2 regions of the Micromonospora sp. NPDC049204 genome follow, and region 2 is predicted to be linked to the other one. Evidence: predicted binding sites of a transcription regulator. Region 2 holds the regulator's gene; the other holds the start of a gene.

Region 1 (10,832 bases), on a different contig from region 2:
TCCTGCGACGAGACCGGCGTCGGCATCGTGCGGGGGCACACCCTGCTGGCCGACGCGCTCGCCTCCAGCGTCGAGGAGCACGCCCGGTTCGGGGGTGTGGTGCCCGAGGTGGCCAGTCGGGCACACCTGGAGGCCATCGTGCCGACCATGGACCGGGCCCTGACCGAGGCCGGCGTGACCCTTGCCGACATCGACGCGATCGCGGTCACCTCCGGGCCGGGGCTGGCCGGCGCGCTCCTGGTCGGTGTCGCCGCCGCCAAGGGGTACGCGCTCGCCGCCGAGAAGCCCGTGTACGGCGTGAACCATCTCGCCGCCCACGTCGCGGTGGACACCCTCGAACACGGTCCGCTGCCCGAACCCGCCATCGCGCTGCTGGTGTCCGGCGGACACTCGTCCCTGCTGCTCGTCGACGACCTGGCCCGGGGTGTCACCCCGCTGGGCGCCACCATCGACGACGCGGCCGGCGAGGCGTTCGACAAGGTCGCCCGGCTGCTCGGGCTGCCGTTTCCGGGCGGCCCACCGATCGACCGGGAGGCTCGGGCCGGCGACGCCGCCGCGATCGCGTTCCCGCGCGGCCTGACCGCCGCGAAGGATCTCGCCGCCCACCGGTACGACTTCTCGTTCTCCGGGCTGAAGACGGCGGTGGCCCGGTGGGTCGAGGCGCGCGAGCGGGCCGGCGAGCCGGTGCCGGTGGCCGACGTGTCCGCGTCCTTCCAGGAGGCGGTCTGCGACGTCCTGACCAGCAAGGCGCTCGCCGCCTGCCGCGCGCAGGGCATCGACACGTTGGTGATCGGCGGGGGAGTGGCGGCCAATTCGCGGCTGCGGGCGATGGCCGAGCAGCGAGCCGAGAAGTACGGCATCCAGGTCCGGGTGCCCCGGCCGAAGCTGTGCACCGACAACGGCGCGATGGTGGCGGCGCTCGGGTCGCACCTGGTGGCCGCCGGGGTCGCGCCCAGCCGACTGGATCTGCCGGCCGACTCGGCACTGCCGTTGACCACGGTCAGCGTGTGACGGGAGCGCCGGACATGATCGTACGGATGTGGGAGGCACGCGCCGAGGCGTACGGCGTCGCCGACCTGATCACCTGGGTGTGCGAGACCGCACTGCCCGAGTTGGAGCACGACCCGCTCCACGTCTCCAGCGAGGTCTTCTCCTCCACCGACCACCGGGTGGTGGTCATCTCCAAGTGGCGCAGTACCCCGCGCCCGCTGCCCGATCCGCCCGCCCTGCTGGTGGCCCGCGCTCCGCACTCCTGGGACTTCACCCAGGTCGACCGCTGACGCGAGCCACCAACGAGCGGTGCTCAGCTGCGGCGCAGCATCCGGTAGGTGGCGATTCCGCCGGTGCCCAGCGCGGCGAGGAAGACCAGCCAGACGACGGTGCTGCTGACCCCGACCTGCGGACCGGCGTTCGCGGCGGCGGCAGCCAACAGGCCGTCCTCACCGGGGGCGGGCAGCGCGGCCGGCGGCAGCTCCGGCCAGCGGACCAGCCCGGTGCTCTCCAGCATCTGCATGTGGTGCTGGACGAACGTGTTGGCGTCCTCGCAGAGCTTGCGGACGGTGGCGTCCCGGGTGCTGGCCCGGACCGCGCCGATCACCGGGAAGATCTTGCCGTGGGCGACCCGGAGCCGGGTGACGAAGATCTGGTCGAAGCGGGCGCCGGAGGCCTTCTGCATCTCGGCCAGCCAGCCCTTCTGCTCGGCTGTCGGCTCGCTGGGGATGCTCGCGCCCAACTTGTTCGCCGCGTCCACCGTGAGCTGGTCGAGCCGCTGGTGCTCGCTGGCGATGCCGGCGCCGATCTCCCGGACCTTTGCCGACTGGCCCTTCTCGGCGGCCATCTGGCCGGCGGGCATCTCCCACAGCCCGGCCAACCGGACCCCGTTGAGCAGTGTCATGTCGGCGGCGTTGAGCTGCTGACCACCGGCGGGCGCGGCAATGGCCACGCCGGGCAGGACACCGACCGCCGCGACGATCGCGATGAGCAGCAGCGCCGCTCGGTGGGTCCGGTTGCCCAGTCGGCGATGGGCGGATCTCAGCGGTGCCATGTCTGTGGGGCCTCCTCGGTCCGGACCGAAACGCGTCTGGACCGGGCAGCCAGATCCTGCCGGCTGCCCGTCCGACCACTGGTACGGACTGATCACGCGATCAGTTCATCGGAGGGCGAGGCGGATCAGCGGGAAGCGGGTCAGGCGGATCCGCGGGTGACGGCGAGGAAGCCGCCGAGCAGCAGCAGGGTGAGAGCGGCGGCGGCGAAGAGCATCAGCAGCTCCCGACGCCCCTGCCCGACGGGCTCGCTGTCGACTGTCGGGTCGGGCAGGACCGGCAGGTCGCGGGTCAGGGCGGCCAGGTCACCGAGGGTGCGCGCCGTCCACACCGCACCGCACCGATCGGAGAACTCGTCGAGGGTCAGCCGGCCCGCCGCGGTGTGCCGGTGCAGCTCGGCGACCACCCGGTTGCGGTCGTCGTCGGAAGCGCGCAGCTCGACATCCACGCTGGACAGCGTACGCGGGTCAGCCCACGTCGAGGGGATCGGCGAGGAGTCGTTCGAAGGCCAACTCGGCGGCCCCGATCAGGGGGGCGTCCTCGCCCAACTTCGGCGTACGCAACCGGACGTGCTCCAGGCAGGCGGCGAGCGCGTTGGAGTTGAGCCGGCTGCGAACCTGGGCCGCCGACGCGAGGTAGAGGTCGCGCATGGTGCCGCCGAAGATGACCATCTCCGGGTTGAAGACGTTCACCAGGTTGGCCAGCCCGAAGCCGAGCCAGTCACCGGCCTGGCGGACCGCGGTCTGGGCGCGGGCGTCACCGCGGTCGGCGGCGTCGAACACGGCCAGCAGCGCGTCGTGACCTCGGGCGTCGGAGCGTCCCGCGGCACGGAGCAGACCGTGCTCGCCGATCTCGGTCTCCCAGCAGCCCCGGGAGCCACACTCACAGGGCCTGCCGTCGAGGACCACCTTCATGTGGCCGACCTCGCCGCCGTACCCACCGTGCCCGGTCAGCCGCCGGCCACCGGCGATGATGCCGGCGCCCACGCCGACGTCGCCGTACAGATAGAGGACGTTGTCGCAGCCGGCCGCCACCCCGCGCGCGTGCTCGGCGAACGCCGCGACGTCCGCCACGTTGCCCACCGTGACCGGCACCTCGATGCCCAGCTCGGCGGCGAGCGCCGCGCCGATCGGCTCGTCCACCCAGCCGGTGGTCGGGCCGAGCCGCACCAGGCCGTCGTTGCGGCGGACCATGCCGCAGACCGCGACGCCGGCACCGACGCAGATCGCGTCGCGCGGCACCGTCTGCTGCATCTCCTTGAGCGCGCCGGCCAGCAGCGGCGCGGCCTCCGCGGCCAGCAGGCCGCGGGGCCGGTCCAGCTCCCGGCGGTCCAGGACCGCGCCACCCAGCCCGATCCGGGCCGCGCGCAACCGGTCCACCTCCACGGAGTACGCGTACGCGTACACCCGGGCCGACGCGGGCCGGACGACAAGTGACGGTCGGCCGGCCCGGCCGGTTTCCTTTGGCGCTCCCTCGCTGACCAGTCCCACTGCGGACAGGTCGGCGGTGAGCGCGCCGATGGTGCTGCGGTTGAGGCCCAGCGTGGTGGTCAGTTCGGCGCGCGTCGTCGGCCCGTGGACGTGTACGTGTCGCAGCAGGGCACCGAGGTTCTGCCGTCGCACGTCGTCCTGACTCGGTCCTGGGCGCATCGTGGTGCTACCTCCCGCGCGGTCAGCGGGTGCCGGTGGCTGCCGCGCGGCGGCGGGAGAGCGCGTCGACACTGGCGGCGAGGAGCAGCACGACGCCGGTCACCACGTACTTGACTCCCGCGCTGTAACCCATCAGGCCCATTCCGTTTTCGATGACCGCGACCACCGCGCCGCCGAGTACGGCGTCGAGGACACGGCCCTTGCCACCGAAGAGGCTGGTGCCTCCGATCACCGCCGCGCCGACCGCGTAGAGCAGTACGTTACTGCCCCCGGTGTTCGGGTCGACGGAGTTGGCCCGGCTGGCCGCCACGATGCCACCGATGGCGGCCATGGAGGAGCAGATCACGAAGACCGAGATCCGGATCCGGTCGACGCCGATACCGGCCCTGCGAGCCGCTTCCCGGTTGCCGCCCACGGCGTAGATGTGCCGGCCGTAGCTGGTGCGTTGCAGCACGAAGGTCCAGATGACCAGCAGCACCGCGATGATCGGCACCACGATCGGCACACCCTTGAGCGAGACGATCAGCACGTTGCGGCTGCGCTCGAGGTTGAGGACGTACATCGCCGTGCCGAGGATGACGGCGAGCCCGCCGATCCGCAACGCGACCACCGCGATCGGGTCGGTGGTCAGACCACGGGCCGCGCGGTTGCGGTAACGCAGCAGTTGCACCGCCGCGTAGCCGACGACCGCGAGAGCGGTGAGCGCCCAGCCCAGCGCGGGAGCGAGGTTACGGTTGGCGATGGCGACCAGCACCTCGTCGCGGACGGAGATGTTGGTGCCCTCCTGCACGAGCAGCAGCACGACGCCCTGGAAGGCGAGGAAGCCGGCGAGAGTGACCACGAAGGACGGAATGCCGATCTTCGCGACCAGCAACCCGAGCGTGGTGCCGATGACCACGCCGGTGGCGACCGCGGCGAGCACGGCGACCCACCAGGGGTAGCCGAGCACGGTGACCACGTTGGCCAGTACCGCCGCGCAGACGCCGCTGGCGAAGCCGGCGGAGAGGTCGATCTCGCCGAGCAGCAGTACGAAGACCAGGCCCATCGCGATGAGCGTGACCGCCGCGCCCTGGGTGAAGAGGTTGGCGAAGTTGCCGGCCGACAGGAACGACGACGGCCGCATGATCGCGAAGACGGTGCAGAGCACGATCAGGCCGAGCACGGCCGGTAGTGCGCCGACGTCGCCACCGCGTACCCGACTCAGGTAGTTGCGGACGTGGCCCCCGACGGTCGGCGGCGGTGTGACGGCCGCGGGGCCGTCCTTCCGCACGGCGGTGGTGGTCATCGGGCGCCTCCTGAGATCGAGTCGGCCGGCTGCGGGCCGTCGCCGTTGCTGCCCGGGTCGGTGGCGAGGCCGAGCCCGCCCGAGCGCCCGGCGGTGATCAGCTCGACCACCTGGGCATGCGTGATGTCGGTGGTCTTCACCTGGGCGACCATCTGGCCGAGGTACAGCGCGGCGATCCGGTCGGAGACGGCGAAGACGTCGTTCATGTTGTGCGAGATGAGCACCACGGCCAGGCCGTTGTCGGCGAGGCGGCGGACCAGTTCGAGCACCTGGGCGGTCTGTGCCACGCCCAGTGCGGCGGTCGGCTCGTCCAGGATGACCAGCTTGCTGTTCCACAGCACCGCCTTGGCGATGGCCACGGTCTGGCGCTGGCCGCCGGAGAGGCTCGACACGTGCTGGCGCAGTGAGGTGACGGTGCGGATGGAGAGCCCGGCCAGGGTTTCGGCGGCGAGCTGTTCCATCGTCGGCTCGTCCAGGACGATGCCGCTGCGCCGCTCGCGGCCGAGGAACATGTTCTGCACGATGTCCAGGTTGTCGCAGAGCGCGAGGTCCTGGTAGACGACCTCGATGCCGAGCGTGGCGGCGTCGCGGGGGCTGCCGATGTGCACCGGTTCACCGTTGAACAGGAACTCACCGGCGTCGGTGGGGTGGATGCCGCTGATGCACTTCACCAGGGTTGACTTGCCGGCGCCGTTGTCGCCGACCAGAGCTGTCACTTCACCCGGGTGGACGGTCAGGGCGACGTCGCGGAGCACCTGGACGGGACCGAAGCTCTTGTCGATCCCGCGGAGTTCCAGCAGGGGGGTCGCGGACACGGGGGTCTCCTTAGGGGAGGGTCGGGGCCCGTCCGGCGGGCGCCGCCCGGCACGGGAGGGTGCTCCCGTGCCGGGCGGCGATTGTCGTCCCGGCGGGTACTGCGGCGTCCGTCAGCTGATGCCGGCGTCGGCGCAGAGCGCGGCGTACGTCCCGGTGCAGAGCTGCTCCTTGGTCACGTAGCCGTCGGCGACGACGTCCTTGACGTTGTCCTTGTAGATGGCCTTCGGGGTGAGCAGCACCGAGGGGACGTCCCGGTCACCGTCCTTCACCGACTGGCCGGTGTCCTTCTTCTCGCCCTTGGCCAGTGCGATGGCCAGGTCCGCGGCGGCCTTGGCCTCTTCCCGGACGGCCTTGTAGACGGTCATGCACTGGTCACCGGCGAGGATGTTCTGCAGGCCCTCGACGCTGGCGTCCTGGCCGGTCACCGGCACCTTGCCGTTGATCTTGTTCTTCTTCAGGATCGAGATGGCGGCGTTGCCGAGAGTGTCGTTGGCGGCCAGCACGCCGTCGATCTTGCCCTTGGTCGCGGTGAGCTGCTGCTCGAAGATGGTCGCGGCGGTGGGGCCGTCCCAGCCCGGCACGGCGTCGTCCGGGCCCTTGGTGTATTCCTTCGAGTCGAACTTCGGCTTGAGCACCGAGTCGTAGCCGGCCTTGAACAGGGTGGCGTTGTTGTCGGTGGGGGAGCCGTTCAGGTACGCCACGACCGGGTTCTTGGCACCCTTGTCGGTCAGGCACTTCGCCAGGCCCTCGCCCTGGAGCTTGCCGACGGTCTCGTTGTCGAAGCTGACGTAGTACTGGGCGGAGCCGCCGAGGGTGAGCCGGTCGTAGTCGATGGTGGCGACGCCCTGCGACTTGGCCTTGTCGAGCACGGCCTTGCCGGTGCCGGAGTCCAGGTTGACGATCATGAGGGCGGTGACGCCACTGGTGATCATCTGGTCGGCGATGGTCTGGAAGGCGGCCTTGTCGTTCTGGGCGTTTTGAATGTCGTACTGGACGCCGGCGGTCTTGAACGCCTCTTCCAGGAATCGACGGTCCGCAGTCTCCCACCGTGGCGAGGACTTGCTGTCCGGGAGGATCACGCCGATCTTGGGAGTCTTTGCGGAGGCGGCCTTGTCGCCGGAGTCGTCGCCACAGGCGGTCAAGCCGCCGGTCGTGAGCAGGCCCACGGCGGCGATGGTGAGGATCCCCTTACGCATGTGCAGGGTCCTTTCGGGGGTGGGGGAGGTGTTGTTTTTGTTGTGTCCGGCAACGTATTGCGCGTCACACCGCCTCCACAAGACCGCGCAGGTACCCAGTTTGTTGGCAGCGATAACAATTCAGCAACGCGACTGTTACTCCACGGGTATCCCACGGTGGAGTCGACGTAACGAGAGTCGTCAGCGGGTCTGCAACGGCGCGGTGCGGGCGTCGGTGAGCGCCACCAGATCCGGCGCGGCCAGTTCGAGTTGCAGGCCGCGCCGACCAGCCGAGACGTAGATCGTCGGAAGGTCCAACGCGGATTCGTCGAGCACGGTGGGCAGTCGCTTGCGCTGCCCGAGCGGACTGATCCCACCGCGTACGTAGCCGGTGGCCCGCTCGGCGACCGCCCGGTCGGCGAGCGCCGCCCGCTTGCCACCGACCGCCGCCGCGAGCGCCTTCAGATCCAACTCGCCGGTGACCGGTACGACCGCCACGGTGAGCGCGCCGTCGACCTCGGTCACCAACGACTTGAAGACCCGCTCCGGTGCCACGCCCAGCGCCGCCGCCACCAGCGCACCGTAGTTGGGGGCGTCCGGCGACACCCGGTACGGGTGCGTGCGATGCGCGACCCCGCGCCTGACCAACAGTGCCGTCGCCGGCGTGCCCTGTCCTGCCACACCGGCGACGCTAGTCCACCGGCCGACCGATCAGCACGGTCGGCGCCCCGGCGACCCGGGTGAGTACCAGGCTCGCCGCGACGTCGCCGGTCAGCCGCAGATCCCGCCGGAGTTGCTCCGGGGTGAGCGCCGAACCCCGCTTGAGGATCTCCACCCGACCCACCCGGCGCTCGCGTAGCAGTGCCCGCAGCCGCTTGAGCGAGAACGGCAGCACGTCGGTGATCACCAGGCAGCGCGCGTACGGGGTGCGGGTCGGGCGGTCGGCGTAGAGGTAGGCGATGCTCGGGTCGCCGAGGGTGGCGTCCAGTTCGCCGGCCAGTTCGGCGACGAGGTGCGCGCGGACCACCGCCGGGTCCGGGTCGTACAGGAAGCGCCGGGGCGGCCCGACCGGCGCCTCGTCGGCACCCGAGCCGGTCAGCTGGTGGCGGCGAGCCTCGACGCCCTGCTGCCGGTAGAGCGTGGCGCGGCGGGGCACCTCCGCCAGCTCACCGCACCAGAGCGCGGCCTCGACCAGGTCGCCGTCCACGCCGACCCACTCTGCCTCCGCCCTGGCCGGGATGAGCGCGTGGTCCAGCCCCGGCGCCACCTTGACCACGGTGCGCGGCACCCGCTCGGCCAGCCCGGTCACGAAATCCCAGGGTGGCGAGTAGGCGCGCGGGTCGAAGATCCGTCGTCCGGTGCCGCTGGTGCGGCGGGCCGGGTCGCAGAAGACCCCGTCGACGCGGGAGACGTCGAACGCGGTGGCGTCACCGCACTCGACGGTGAACAGCTCGTCCAGTCCGGCCGCCGCGGCGTTTGCGGCGGCCATCGCGGCGGTCACCGGGTCGGCCTCCACGCCGTACACCCGGATGCCGGCGCGGGCGGCGGCCAGCGCGTCCGCGCCGAGGCCGCAGCCCAGGTCGGCCAGGGTGCGGACGCCGGCCGCGTGCAGCCGTGCGGCCCGGCGATCGGCGACCACCCGACGGGTGGCCTGCTCCAGCCCGGGGCGGGTGAGGAACATCCCGGCGGCGTCCGGACCGAACTTGCCGACCGCCCGGTGACGCAGCTCGGCCTGGGTGAGCGCCGCCGCGGCCAGCGTCGGCGGCACCCCGGCCGCGCGCAGGGCCGACGCCGCGGCCAGCGGATCACCGCCGGCCAGCCCGGCCGCCGCCGTGAGCGCGGCCGACCCCTCGGGGGTACGCAGCGCCGCCAGCTGATCGAGATCCACCCCGTCATTGTCCGGGTGGACCCGGAAATCGGGCTGGCGGGGCGCGACTCGCTGGCACTCTCCTTGACGGAGTGCTAGCCACGGAATAACCTGCGATTAGCACTCTCACCCTGAGGGTGCCAGCTTCCGGGTCTCACGACCCGGGTGCGCACGCCAGGCGGACCGGCACCCGCGACGACGGCCCCGCCCGGTGGCATGAGGCAGATTGACGCTGGTTGGCCCCGCCGACCAGCAACGAAACCAGTACCCCAGGAGGGTATGCCCGTGACTACCGCGACCAAGGTTGCGATCAAGCCGCTCGAGGACCGCATCGTGGTCCAGGCGAACGAGGCTGAGACCACCACGGCGTCGGGCATCGTGATCCCCGACACCGCCAAGGAGAAGCCGCAGGAGGGCACTGTCCTCGCTGTGGGTCCGGGGCGCGTCGACGACAACGGCAACCGGGTTCCGGTTGACGTGCAGGTCGGCGACACCGTCCTCTACTCGAAGTACGGCGGCACCGAGGTCAAGTACGCCGGCGAGGAGTACCTGGTGCTCTCCGCCCGCGACGTCCTCGCGGTCATCGAGAAGTAAGCAACCGATCAGTGCCACTGCCCCGGTCCGGCTCGCCGGGCCGGGGCAATGGCGCTTCGAAGGGACATTTATGGCGAAGATCCTGAGCTTCTCGGACGACGCCCGGCACCTGCTGGAGCACGGTGTCAACGCCCTCGCGGACGCGGTCAAGGTCACCCTCGGCCCGCGCGGGCGCAACGTCGTCCTGGACAAGAAATTCGGTGCGCCGACGATCACCAACGATGGTGTGACCATCGCCAAGGAGATCGAGCTCACCAACCCGTACGAGAACCTTGGCGCGCAGCTCGTCAAGGAGGTGGCGACCAAGACCAACGACGTCGCCGGTGACGGCACCACCACCGCGACCGTGCTCGCCCAGGCGATGGTTCGCGAGGGTCTGCGCAACGTGACCGCCGGCACCAACCCGGCCGGCCTCAAGCGGGGCATCGACGCGGCGGCCACCAAGGTCTCCGAGGCGCTGCTCGGCCGTGCCGCAGAGGTCACCAGCAAGGAGTCGATCGCGAACGTGGCGACGATCTCCGCGCAGGACGCCACGATCGGCGACCTGATCGCCGAGGCGATGGAGCGGGTCGGCCGCGACGGTGTCATCACCGTCGAGGAAGGCTCCATGCTCACCACCGAGCTGGACGTGACCGAGGGTCTCCAGTTCGACAAGGGCTTCATCTCGCCGAACTTCGTCACCGACCTGGAGAGCCAGGAGTCCGTCCTCGAGGACGCGTACATCCTGGTCACCACCCAGAAGATCTCGGCGATCGAGGAGCTTCTGCCGCTGCTGGAGAAGGTCCTGCAGAACAGCAAGCCCCTGCTGATCATCGCCGAGGACGTGGACGGCCAGGCGCTCTCCACCCTGGTGGTCAACTCGCTGCGCAAGACCCTCAAGGTCTGCGCGGTCAAGGCCCCGGGCTTCGGTGACCGGCGCAAGGCGATGCTCCAGGACATCGCGATCTCCACGGGCGCCGAGCTGGTCGCCCCGGAGCTGGGCTACAAGATCGACCAGGTCGGCCTGGAGGTGCTCGGCACCGCCCGGCGCGTCGTGGTCGACAAGGAGAACACCACGATCGTCGACGGCGGTGGCCAGAAGGCCGACGTCGCCGACCGGGTCTCCCAGATCCGCAAGGAGATCGAGGCCTCCGACTCCGACTGGGACCGGGAGAAGCTGGCCGAGCGGCTGGCCAAGCTCTCCGGTGGCATCGCCGTCATCAAGGCTGGCGCCGCCACCGAGGTCGAGATGAAGGAGCGCAAGCACCGCATCGAGGACGCCATCGCGGCGACCAAGGCTGCGGTCGAGGAGGGCACCGTGCCCGGCGGCGGCGCCGCCCTGGTGCAGATCCGCTCGGTCCTCGACGACGACCTGGGCTTCACCGGTGACGAGAAGGTCGGTGTCTCGGTCGTGCGCAAGGCGCT
Region 2 (10,832 bases):
CCAGCGACCGAGGCGGGTGGCCAGCACGCTGAGCGCCGCCACGCCGGCCGTCGAGGTACGCAGCACGGCCGGGCCGAGCCGCACGACTCGCCCGCCCGCCTCCCGGAGGGCCGTCAGCTCGGCCGGAGCGATGCCACCCTCGGGGCCGACGACCAGGACGATCTCACCGCTGGGCGGCAGCTCGGCGGTGCTGAGCCGCTCCTCGGCCTCCTCGTGCAGCACGAACCCGGCGGCAGCACCGGCGATCCGGCGGGCGACGGTGGCGGTGGACTCGTCGGGCGCGCCGGCCACCACGGGCAACCACGGGCGGCGGGCCTGCTTGGCGGCCTCCCGAGCGGTGGCCACCCACTTCTCCCGCGCCCGTACGCCCCGGTCGCCGCGCCACTGGGTGACCGAGCGGGACGCCGCCCAGGGCACGATCTCGTCCACCCCGACCTCGGTCATCGCCTGCACCGCCAGCTCACCCCGGTCGCCCTTGGCGATGCCCTGCACCACCACGATCCGGGGGACCGGCGCGTCCGCGTACCCCCGGGAGGTGATGGCGACCTCCAGGCTGCCCCGGCCGACGGCGGTGACCACGGCGGCGGCCGTGCCGCCCCGACCGTCGGCGAGCAGCAGTTCCTCGCCGACCCGCAGCCGCTGCACGGTGGCGGCGTGGTGCCCCTCCGGGCCGTCCAGGGTCAACGCGTCACCGGTGGGCAGCGCCTCGACCAGGAACAGCGGCGCGGACACCTCAGGCGTGCCCGTTGAACGCGTCGCGCATCCGCGAGAAGAAGCCGCCCTGCTTGGATAACTCGGCGACCTCCTCACCACGGGTCTTGGCGAAGTCGCGCAGCATCTTCTCCTGGTCGGGGTCGAGCTTGGTCGGGGTTCGCACGTCGAGGTGCACGTAGAGGTCGCCTCGGCCGGTGCCGCGCAGATGTGGCACGCCCCGGGCGCGCAGTCGCAGCGTGCTGGCCGGTTGGGTGCCGGCCTTGACGTCGACCGTCTCCTCGCTGTCCAGCGTCTTGATGGTCAGGCGGGTGCCGAGCGCCGCAGCGGTCATCGGCACGGTGACCCGGCAGTGCAGGTCGTCGCCCTTGCGGGAGTAGACGTCGTGCGGACGCTCGTGGATCTCCACGTAGAGGTCACCGGCGGTGCCGCCGCCCGGGCCGACCTCGCCCTGCTGGGCCAGCCGGATCCGCATGCCGTCCTCGACACCGGCCGGGATCTTGACGGTCAGCGAACGACGGGTGCGCACCCGGCCGTCGCCGGCGCAGGTGGGGCAGGGGTGCGGGATGGTGGTGCCGTAGCCCTGGCACACCGTGCACGGCCGGGCGGAGACCACCTGGCCGAGGAAGGTGCGCTGCACCGACTGCACCTCACCCCGGCCGGCGCACGCCTCACAGGTCGCCAGGTGGGTGCCGGCGGCCGTGCCGGCGCCGGAGCAGGTGGTGCAGAGCACAGCGGTGTCGACGGTGATCGGGGCCTCGACGCCGAACGCCGTCTCGTGCAGGTCCAGTTCGAGGCGCAGGATCGCGTCGGCACCCGGGCGGGTCCGGGGACGGGGACCGCGCGCCCCACCGGCCGCGCCACCGAAGAACGCGTCCATGATGTCCTGGAAACCGACGAACGGACCGGCACCACCGGGGCCACCCGGGCCGCCGGCGCCACCGCCGCCCGGGGCGAGCGGGTCGCCACCCAGGTCGACGATCTGCCGCTTCCGGTCGTCCGAGAGGACCTCGTACGCGGCGTTGATGTCCTTGAACTTCTCCTGAGCCTCCGGGTCCGGATTGACGTCCGGGTGGAACTGGCGCGCCAACTTGCGGTAGGCGCGCTTGATCTCGTCATCGGAGGCTTCCCGGCTCACACCGAGAATGCCGTAGTAGTCCCTGGCCACTGCGTTCCGTGTCCTCATGTTCGTCTCGCGTTGTGCCGGTCGGCGGCCGCAGCCGGCCGCATCGGCCCTGACCAATCAGTTCTGGGCCAGCAACTCGCCCACGTAGCGTGCCACGGCGCGCACCGTGGCGATATTGCCGGGGTAGTCCATCCGGGTGGGACCCAGCACCCCGAGGCCGCCGACGATCGTGGCGCCCGGGCCGTACCCGGTGCTGACCACCGAGGCGGCCCGCAGGTTGTCGAACTCGTTCTCGTCACCGATCAGCACCCGGGTCGTGCTCGGCTCGGTCTCACCGATGAGCTTGAGGAGCACGACCTCCTCCTCCAGCGCCTCCAGGATCGGCCGTAGCGAACCCTGGAAGTCGAGCAGGCCGCCGCGGGTGAGGTTGGCGGTGCCGGCCAGCGCGATGCGTTCCTCGTGCCGCTCGACAAGCGTCTCCAGGAGCACCGTGGAGAGCGTGGTCATCGCCGGACGCAGCTCGGACGGCGCCTCCTCGACGAGCGCCTGCACCAACGGTGGCGTGTCGGACAGCCGCGCGCCGGCGAGCTTCTCGTTGACCAGCCGGCGCAGATCGGTGACGTTGTCGGCGGGCACCGGCCCGGGCAACTCCACCAGCCGCTGCTCCACGCGCCCGGTGTCGGCGATCATGACGAGCATCAGCCGGGTGGTGGAGATCGGCACCAGCTCCAGGTGCCGAACCGAGGAGCGGGCCAGGCTCGGATACTGCACGACGGCCACCTGCCGGGTCAGCTGGGCGAGCAGCCGGACTGTGCGGTGCACCACGTCGTCGAGGTCGACCGCGCCGACCAGGAAGCGCTCGATCGCCCGACGTTCCGCCGGGCTGAGCGGCTTGACCCGGGACAACCGGTCGACGAAGAGTCGATAGCCGCGGTCGGTGGGCACCCGGCCGGCACTTGTGTGCGGCTGCCGGATGTAGCCCTCCTCCTCCAGCACGGCCATGTCGTTGCGGACCGTGGCCGGGGAGACCCCGAGTTGGTGCCGCTCGACCAGCGCCTTGCTGCCGACGGGCTCCTGGGTGGAGACGTAGTCCTCGACGATCGCGCGGAGCACAGCGAGTTTCCGGTCGTCGAGACCCATCCTCCGCACCTCCTGTCGCACGTCGGCCGCCGGCGCCGTGGCCCCGGTCGGGCCGCCCTGGCACTCGACTGTAACGAGTGCCAGTCTACGTCGGCGTACCCGCCAGCGCGATGATCAACGGCCGCCCACTGGTGCGGCGTTGCCACGGACCCCTACCGTGACACCCATGACTGAACCTCCTCGCCCTCCCGGCGCGGGTGACCCCGGCAACTACCCGCCGGAGCCGACCTCTCCCAGCTCGTACCCGTCGGCTGAGCCACCCACCGCACCACTGTCCGGGGCGCCTGGCCCGGGCGGCTATCCCCCGGCCGGTGGCTATCCGCCGCCCACCGGTGACCAACCGTCGTCGGGCGGCTACCCCCCGGCTGGTGGCTACCCGCCGCCCGGAGGCTATCCGCCGGCCGGCGGTTACCCGCCGCCCGGTGGCGGATATCCGACCGGCGGCGCCTACGGCGGCCCCGGTGGCGGTTTCGCCAGCAACGAGGACAAGACCTGGGCGCTCGTCGCGCACTTCGGCGGTGCCGCCGGGATGATCCTCAGCGGCGGGGTGCTGGGCTGGATCGCGCCGCTGGTGGCGCTGCTGGCCCGGGGAAACCAGTCCCCGACGGTGCGGTCGCACGCCGCGGCGGCGCTGAACTTCCAGCTCATCTGGTCGGTCGTCGGCCTGGTCGGCTGGGTGCTGTCCTGCATCCTGATCGGCTTCATCGGGGTCGGGGCGGCCATCATTCTCGGCGCTGTGTTCGGCATCATCGCCGGCATCAAGGCCAACGAGGGCCAGCTCTACCGCTACCCGCTCTCGGCCAGCTTCATCAAGTGACCCGCTCCGGCCGCTCCCCCGGCCGGTCGGTGCCCCGCTGCCCCGGTCCGGGGCGGCGGGGCTGGCTCAGGGCAGCAGGTCGCGCACGACCGCGTCGGCGAGCAGCCGCCCGCGCAGGGTGAGCACCGCCCGACCGGCCTTGTACTCGTCGGCGGCCAGCAGGCCGCCGGCCAGCGCCCGCTCGGCGCCGGCCCGCCCGGTGGCGTCGAGCACCGCCAGCGGCAGGCCGCTGGCGAGCCGCAGCCGGAGCATCACGTCCTCCATGTGCGCCTCGTCGGCCGTGAGCACCTCCCGGGCCAGGCCGGGAGACGTGCCCGCAGCCAGCCGCTGGGCGTACGCCGTGGGGTGTTTGACGTTCCACCAGCGCACCCCGCCGACGTGGCTGTGCGCCCCCGGCCCCAGCCCCCACCAGTCCGCGCCGGTCCAGTAGAGCAGGTTGTGCCGGCACCGGGCGTCGTCGGTGCGCGCCCAGTTGGAGACCTCGTACCAGGAGAGCCCGGCCGCGTCGAGCGCGGCCTCCGCGGCCAGGTAGCGGTCCGCGGCCACGTCGTCACTGGGGTACGCCAGCTCGCCGCGCCGCATCCGGGCCGCGAGCCGGGTGCCGTCCTCGACGATCAGGGCGTACGCGCTGACGTGGTCCACTCCGGCGGCCACGACCTGCTCCAGTGAGGCGGCGAAGTCCTCGGGCCGCTCCCCCGGGGTCCCGTAGATCAGGTCCAGGTTGACGTGCTCGAATCCGGCGTCGCGGGCCTCCAGGGCGGCGGCGGTGGCGCGGCCGGCGCTGTGTCTGCGGTCCAGGATCGCCAGCACCCCCGGGGAGGCGGACTGCATGCCCAGCGAGATCCGGGTGTAGCCGGCGGACCGCAGCAGCTTCAACGATTCCGGGGTCACCGACTCCGGGTTGGCCTCGGTGGTCACCTCGACGTCGGCGGCCAGCCCCCAGGTGCGGTCGATGCCGTCGAGGATGCGGGCCAGGTCGTCGGCGGGGAGCAGGGTGGGTGTGCCGCCGCCCACGAAGACGGTGTCGACCCGGGGCGGCGGGTTGTCGCCGAGCACCCGGGCGGCGAGCGCCAGCTCGGCCAGGACGGTGTCGGCGTACCCCTCGCGGCTGGCACCGCCACCCAGCTCGGACGCCGTGTAGGTGTTGAAGTCGCAGTAGCCGCAGCGGCTGGCGCAGAACGGCACGTGCACGTAGACGCCGAAGCCGCGCGCGCCGACCGCCGTGGTGGCGGTGGCGGGCAGCGATCCGTCGACGGGGACGGTCTCACCATCTGGAAGGACGCCGGGCATGGCCACTAGTGTGCCCGGCATGACCTCTCCCGACGTCCTCGTGCGGGTCGCCACGGCCCGTGGGGTGACCACCCTCACCCTGGACAGCCCGCGCAACCGCAACGCGCTGTCCACCGCCCTGATGACCCAGTTGCTGGCCGGGCTGGGCGACGCGGTCGCCGACGAGACGGTCCGGGTGATCGTGCTGGACCACACCGGCCCGGTCTTCTGCTCGGGCGCGGATCTGAAGGAGACCGCCGCGGCGTACGCCAGTGGGACGGTGCCCGCCGGGATGCTGGGCGACGTGCTCGCGGCGCTCTGGGAGTGCCCGAAGCCGGTGCTGGCCCGGGTGGGCGGGCCGGCGCGAGCCGGTGGGCTGGGCCTGATCGCCGCCGCCGACCTGGCGGTCTGCGCCGACGAGGCGACGTTCGCGTTCACCGAGGTGCGGATCGGGGTGATCCCGGCGGTGATCTCGGCGACCGTACTGCCTCGGCTGCAGGCCCGGGCCGCCGCCGAGCTGTATCTGACCGGAGACACCTTTGACGGCCGGCGGGCCGCCGAGATCGGACTGGTCACGGCCAGCGTGCCGGCGGACGGCCTGGACGACGCGGTGCGGCGGTACTGCGACTCGCTGGTGCGTGGCGCACCGGGCGCGTTGGCCGGCGCGAAGGAGCTGCTGCGCCGGCCGAGCACCGCCGAGCTGCGTGGCGAGCTGGCCCGGCTGTCCGCCCTGTCGACCGGGTACTTCCTGTCCGACGAGGGACGCGAAGGGGTCACGGCCTTCCGGGAGAAGAGATTGGCTCGATGGGTGGCCGCTCTGGACGAGGGCTCCGGCGAGCACGCCGGGTAGGCATGGTTGTCCGCGCGCCCTTTGCTCTGCTTCAACCGGCGCACCACTTACGGCGTCTGAGTGTTGCGTCCGTTGGAGCAGAGCAAAGGGCTCGTCCGGTGGGGTCACCAGGCGGTCGCGCCGCCGTCGACCGGGTAGTTCGCCCCGGTGATGTAAGACGCCCGGTCGGAGGCCAGGAACACCACGAGTTCGGCGACCTCCTCGGGTTGGGCGAACCGCTTGAGCAGCGTCTTGCCGGTGATCGCGTCTCGCGCCGCCTGGTTGTCACCCAGGTCGCGTTCACTCGCCGGGCTGATGATCGGCCCGGGGCTGACCGCCACCGCGCGGATCCCGTGCGGCGCGCCTTCGAGCGCGAGCTGTCGGGTCAGGCCGATGACGCCGGCGTTGGCGGCGGTGTGACCCACCATCGGGGGGACGTGACCGGCGATCAGGCCGGCCATGGAGGCGGCGTTGATGATGACGCCGCCGCCCCGCTGGACCAGGTGCGGCCAGGCGAACTTCGACACGAAGTACGGAATGTCCAGTTCGCCGGTGATGGTGTACCGCCAGTCCTCGACGGAGAAGTCCGGCATCGGGCCGAAGCGGAGCGCGGCCGCGTTGTTGTAGACCACGTCCAGCCCGCCGTAGACCGCGGCGGCCTCCTCGACGAACGTTCGCACCTGTTCCGGGTCGCTGAGGTCGACCGGCGCGATGCCGGTCATCTCACCGCCGGCGGCGCGGACGAGTTCGACCGTCTCGTCGTTGCCGGCGACCTGGATGTCGGCTCCGACGACCTTCGCGCCTTCCCGCGCGAAGATCTGCGCGGAGACGCGTCCCAGACCGCCGCCGGTGCCGGTGACGAGCACAGCCTTGCCGTCGAGCGTTCCCATGGAACTCCTCCTTGCTCCGTGACCCGGCTCGGTCGCATCGCGTACCACCGGACGGGCCAGCGATTGACATGTCAACCGTAGTAACTCCTTGACCGGTCAACCACTTCCCTGCCCGGTCGAGGCGGTGACGCGCGCGACAAGCCGGCGGCCGAGACGCCGGGTGCCCGCCACCTGGCCAGCGACAACCGGCACCACACGCTTGGATTGTCGTTGAGTCAGGGTGGGCGGGAGAGCCATCCGGGCAGGTGAGACCGCGCCCGCAGCGGGAATGTGCTCGATCGGAACGCGTCGGTGGAGCCGACCCCGAACCGGGACGGAGCCGCCGAGCCGGCCTCGAACCCGCTCGGACGGTCCGTTCGGCGCGACGGGGACGTACGCTTGGCAGACTTGTCGATCTGGGGGTGTGGGTGCGAACTCGGGCAGCCGTTGCGGGTGGAGTGGTCCTCATCCTCGTCGCCGTGATCGCGATCTGGCTCGTCGTACGGCAGGTCGGGGGCGGTCTGCAGCTGCCGCTGTCGGCACGCAAGTGCACCGTGCAGGCCGACGGCCGGGTCGCCCTGGACGCCGACCAGATGGCCAACGCGGCCACCATCGCGGCGATCGGCGCCCAGCGCGGCATGCCCGAGCGGGCCGTCGTGGTCGCGCTGGCCACGGCGTACCAGGAGTCCGGGCTGCGCAACCTCGCCGACGGCGACCGCGACTCGGTCGGCCTCTTCCAGCAGCGACCGAGCCAGGGCTGGGGCACCCCGGCGCAGATCCGCGACCCGCGCTACGCGGCCAACCGGTTCTACGCGGCGCTCAAGAAGGTCCGCGGCTGGGAGAAGATGCGGGTCACCGACGCCGCCCAGCGGGTGCAGCGCTCGGCCTTCCCGGAGGCCTACCAGAAGTGGGCCGACGACTCCGAGGTGCTCAGCCGCGCACTGATGGGCGACGCCACCGGCGCGGTCGCCTGCACGGTGGGGCGTACCCCGGTGATGCACGGGGCGGCGGCGGCCACCCAGCTCACCCGCAACCTCGTACTGGACTGGGGGTTGAAGGGTCTCGACCCGAACGACCCGACCGGCCTGACGGTGACTCCGGGTGATCAGCGCGATGGCTGGCGGTACGCGCACTGGCTGGTCTCGCACGCCCAGGACCACGGGGTGAAGCGGGTCCGCTTCGGCGACCTGGAGTGGACCGCCCGGGGCGGCACCTGGGGTCGGGTGGACGGACAGCAGAACTCCGCCGGCCGGGTGGTGGCCGAGGTGTTCGACGAGGGCTGACCGGCCCCGGATCTCTTAACCGGCAGTCACCGCACAATCGGACAAAGAGCCACAAGAACGTCTCTCGATCACAAAGATCTCACTGTGCGCAGCCCTCCCGCTGCGGGGGGTTCCGGCTGGGTCCCCCACACGCAACACGCCCTCCCCGAGGCCTTGGCCACCGCGTTACGATCGGCGGCCTGTGCCAGAAAAGGTTTCACCTCATGGGGAGGGGTACGACGCGGTGTTCGATTACGGCGACCGGACCGGTTACGAACCGATCAGCGACACTGACCGCAAGGAGTTCCACGAGCAGGGCTTCCTCCTGCTGCGCAACGTCCTGACGGAGGACCACCGGGCGGCGCTGGAGGCGGCTGTCGACCGCGTCTACGCGGAGGAGCAGGCCAAGGGCACCACCAAGAAGGACGGCACCCTGCACCTGCTGGGGTTCCTGGAGCGCGACGAGCTCTTCGGCGAGCTGCTCACCCACCCGGTCGCCTTCCCGTACATGTGGGGGCTGGCCGGCTGGAACATCTACACCCACCACAACCACCTGGACGTCACCCCGCCGGCCGCCGAGCCGGAGAAGCCGTACTGGGGTTGGCACCAGGACGGGTACCGGCAGAACTCCGACCCGGAGACGATGGACCCGAACCTGCCCCGGCCGATGTTCTCGCTGAAGGTCGCGTACGTGCTGTCGGACCTCTCCGAGACCGGCCGCGGCGCCACCAAGGTCATCCCGGGCAGCCACCTGAAGAACTCGCTGCCCCGGCCGGCGGACCTCACCGTCCAGAACCCCGACCCGGAGGGCACGGTGGAGATCACCGCCAACCCGGGCGACGCCTTCATCTTCGACCGCCGGCAGTGGCACTCGCGCTCGACGAACCTGTCGACCATCACCCGCAAGATGCTCTTCGTCGGCTACACCTACCGGTGGATCCGTCCGCTGGACGAGCTGCACCCCGACGTGAACGGCGAGTGGTACCGCAACCGCACCCCCGTGCAGCGCCAGCTGATCGGTGAGGGCACCCACACCGCCAACTACTGGGGCATCAACTGGGACGGGTACGTCGACGACGAGATCCCGCTGCGCAAGGAGCTCAAGGAGCGCGGTCTGCTCGACCGCAACATCCCCTGGCTCCGCTGACCCGCTGCTCGTAGAACGGCCCTCTGCCACCGCTGCACCACGGCAGAGGGCCGTTTCGTGTCCGCGGGGACCCGACCGCTCGGACCGAGCCCGTTCCGACCACCGGAGACCGCACTGTCGGTAGCGTGGCGGGTGCGCAGGTCGGGGCGCCCCCGCCGGAGGGCGCGGGGTGGCACAGGAGGCAGTCGCAGTGACGTCCGCTCCGCTTCCCCGGATCCTCCGCCGCCGGGGCGAGCAGGCGTACCCGACCTTCCTGGAACTCTTCTTCGACCTGGTCTACATCTTCATGTTCTCCCGGCTCGCCGCCAGCCTGGCCGCCGACCTCACCGTCCGGGGTGCGCTACAGACGGCCGTTCTGCTGCTGGCCGCCTGGTGGGTCTGGGTGCTGACCGCGTGGCTCACCGACCTGTTCAACCCTCGGCTGCCGATCATCCAGGCGACCGCCCTGCTGGTCATGCTCGGCACCCTGCTGATGGCCATCGCCACGCCGTACGCCTTCGGCCGGTACGGATGGCTGTTCGTCGCCGCGTACTTCGGCATCCACCTGGTCCGGGACGCCGTCCTGATCCCCGGCACCCGGGTGGACCGCCCGATCCAGGCTCGGAGCATCCGGGTGTTCTTCTGGTTCGGCATCACCGTGGCGCCGTGGGTGGCCGGCGTGTTCGTGGACGAGACGGCTCGACTGGTGCTCTGGTCGCTCGCGGTGGTGGTCGACCTCGGCTCGGCGCGGTTCGGCTGGCCGACGCCGAGGCTGGGGCGTACCGAACTCGCCAGCCAGATCTTCACCGGCATGCACCTCACCGAGCGGCACCGGGCGATCTTCATCGTCGCGCTCGGCGAGTTGATCCTGAGCACCGGCATGGGGCTGGCCGACAGCGGGTTCACGGCCGGCCGGGTGGCCACCTGCGCGGTCGCGTTCGTCAGCGCGGTCCTGCTGTTCCAGCTCTACTTCCAGCGGGTCCAGCGGATCCTGGCCCCACCCAGCGTCGCGACCGTGGAGCGGGTCCGCCCCGGCACCTCCACCTCGTACAGCCACCTGGTGATGGTGGCCGGGGTGGTGTTGGTGTCGACCGGCACCTCGCTGGTCATTGATCGGCCGTTCGGTTCCGCGCCGGTCGGGTTGATGGCCACCATCCTCGGCGGACCGGCCCTGTTCCTGCTCGGAACCGTGCTGTTCGACGCCGTGGTGACCGGCCGGACCCTCTGGTCCCGGGTGCTGGCGATCGGGGTGCTGTGCGCCCTGCTGGGCCCCGCCACACTCCTGCTCCCGCCCCTGGCCGCCCTGGTGCTGGCGAACCTGGTGCTGCTGCTCACCCTGATCGGGGAGGGGCTGGCCGCGCGACACCATCCGGTCCGGGCCGCCGCGCCATGACGCGGCGCGGCCTGGTCACCCCAGCATCGGCGGTGCCGGCGCCCGCGCGTGCCGGCGGGTACTCACCAGGTTCGCCGCGGCGATCAGGAGCAGCACCGTCATGGCGAGCAGCGCGACCGTGACCGGCGGCAACAGGGGTGTGGTCGGTGCCAGGCACGCCAGCAGCACCACACCGGCCAGCCGGGACCGGGAGATCCGTCCGAAGACGGTGAAGTCGAGGACGCCCCGGCCGACCAGATACAACGCGGGGCTGCCAAGGATGACCGCCGCCCAGGAGGGCGGGGTCTCGC

What was found. Region 2 encodes HrcA, which represses chaperone genes, less so after heat shock. Its sites were predicted from a motif close to GGTTNGCACNCTCNNNNNGAGNGTGCNAACC; they were not measured.
Region 1: groES (co-chaperone GroES) is a predicted target of HrcA. The motif match lies at 8,950-8,980, and genes of this name have one in related genera.

The regions. Positions count from the first base shown of each region.
Region 1 covers NZ_JBEZDC010000017.1:3,170-14,001, reverse strand. Annotated here, with positions in the region: gene tsaD (tRNA (adenosine(37)-N6)-threonylcarbamoyltransferase complex transferase subunit TsaD) at 1-1,011, shown strand, start outside; gene AB0A90_RS27070 (hypothetical protein) at 1,026-1,280, shown strand; gene AB0A90_RS27065 (DUF4142 domain-containing protein) at 1,304-2,044, opposite strand; gene AB0A90_RS27060 (DUF1707 domain-containing protein) at 2,185-2,490, opposite strand; gene AB0A90_RS27055 (ROK family protein) at 2,510-3,691, opposite strand; gene AB0A90_RS27050 (ABC transporter permease) at 3,714-4,976, opposite strand; gene AB0A90_RS27045 (ATP-binding cassette domain-containing protein) at 4,973-5,791, opposite strand; gene AB0A90_RS27040 (substrate-binding domain-containing protein) at 5,903-6,988, opposite strand; gene ybaK (Cys-tRNA(Pro) deacylase) at 7,169-7,648, opposite strand; gene AB0A90_RS27030 (methyltransferase domain-containing protein) at 7,659-8,855, opposite strand; gene groES (co-chaperone GroES) at 9,114-9,428, shown strand; gene groL (chaperonin GroEL) at 9,499-10,832, shown strand, end outside.
Region 2 covers NZ_JBEZDC010000004.1:104,306-115,137, reverse strand. Annotated here, with positions in the region: gene AB0A90_RS09635 (16S rRNA (uracil(1498)-N(3))-methyltransferase) at 1-732, opposite strand, end outside; gene dnaJ (molecular chaperone DnaJ) at 734-1,879, opposite strand; gene hrcA (heat-inducible transcriptional repressor HrcA) at 1,955-2,977, opposite strand; gene AB0A90_RS09620 (DUF4870 domain-containing protein) at 3,144-3,794, shown strand; gene hemW (radical SAM family heme chaperone HemW) at 3,861-5,084, opposite strand; gene AB0A90_RS09610 (enoyl-CoA hydratase-related protein) at 5,104-5,913, shown strand; gene AB0A90_RS09605 (SDR family NAD(P)-dependent oxidoreductase) at 6,018-6,782, opposite strand; gene AB0A90_RS09600 (hypothetical protein) at 7,184-8,044, shown strand; gene AB0A90_RS09595 (phytanoyl-CoA dioxygenase family protein) at 8,268-9,170, shown strand; gene AB0A90_RS09590 (low temperature requirement protein A) at 9,361-10,542, shown strand; gene AB0A90_RS09585 (low temperature requirement protein A) at 10,558-10,832, opposite strand, start outside.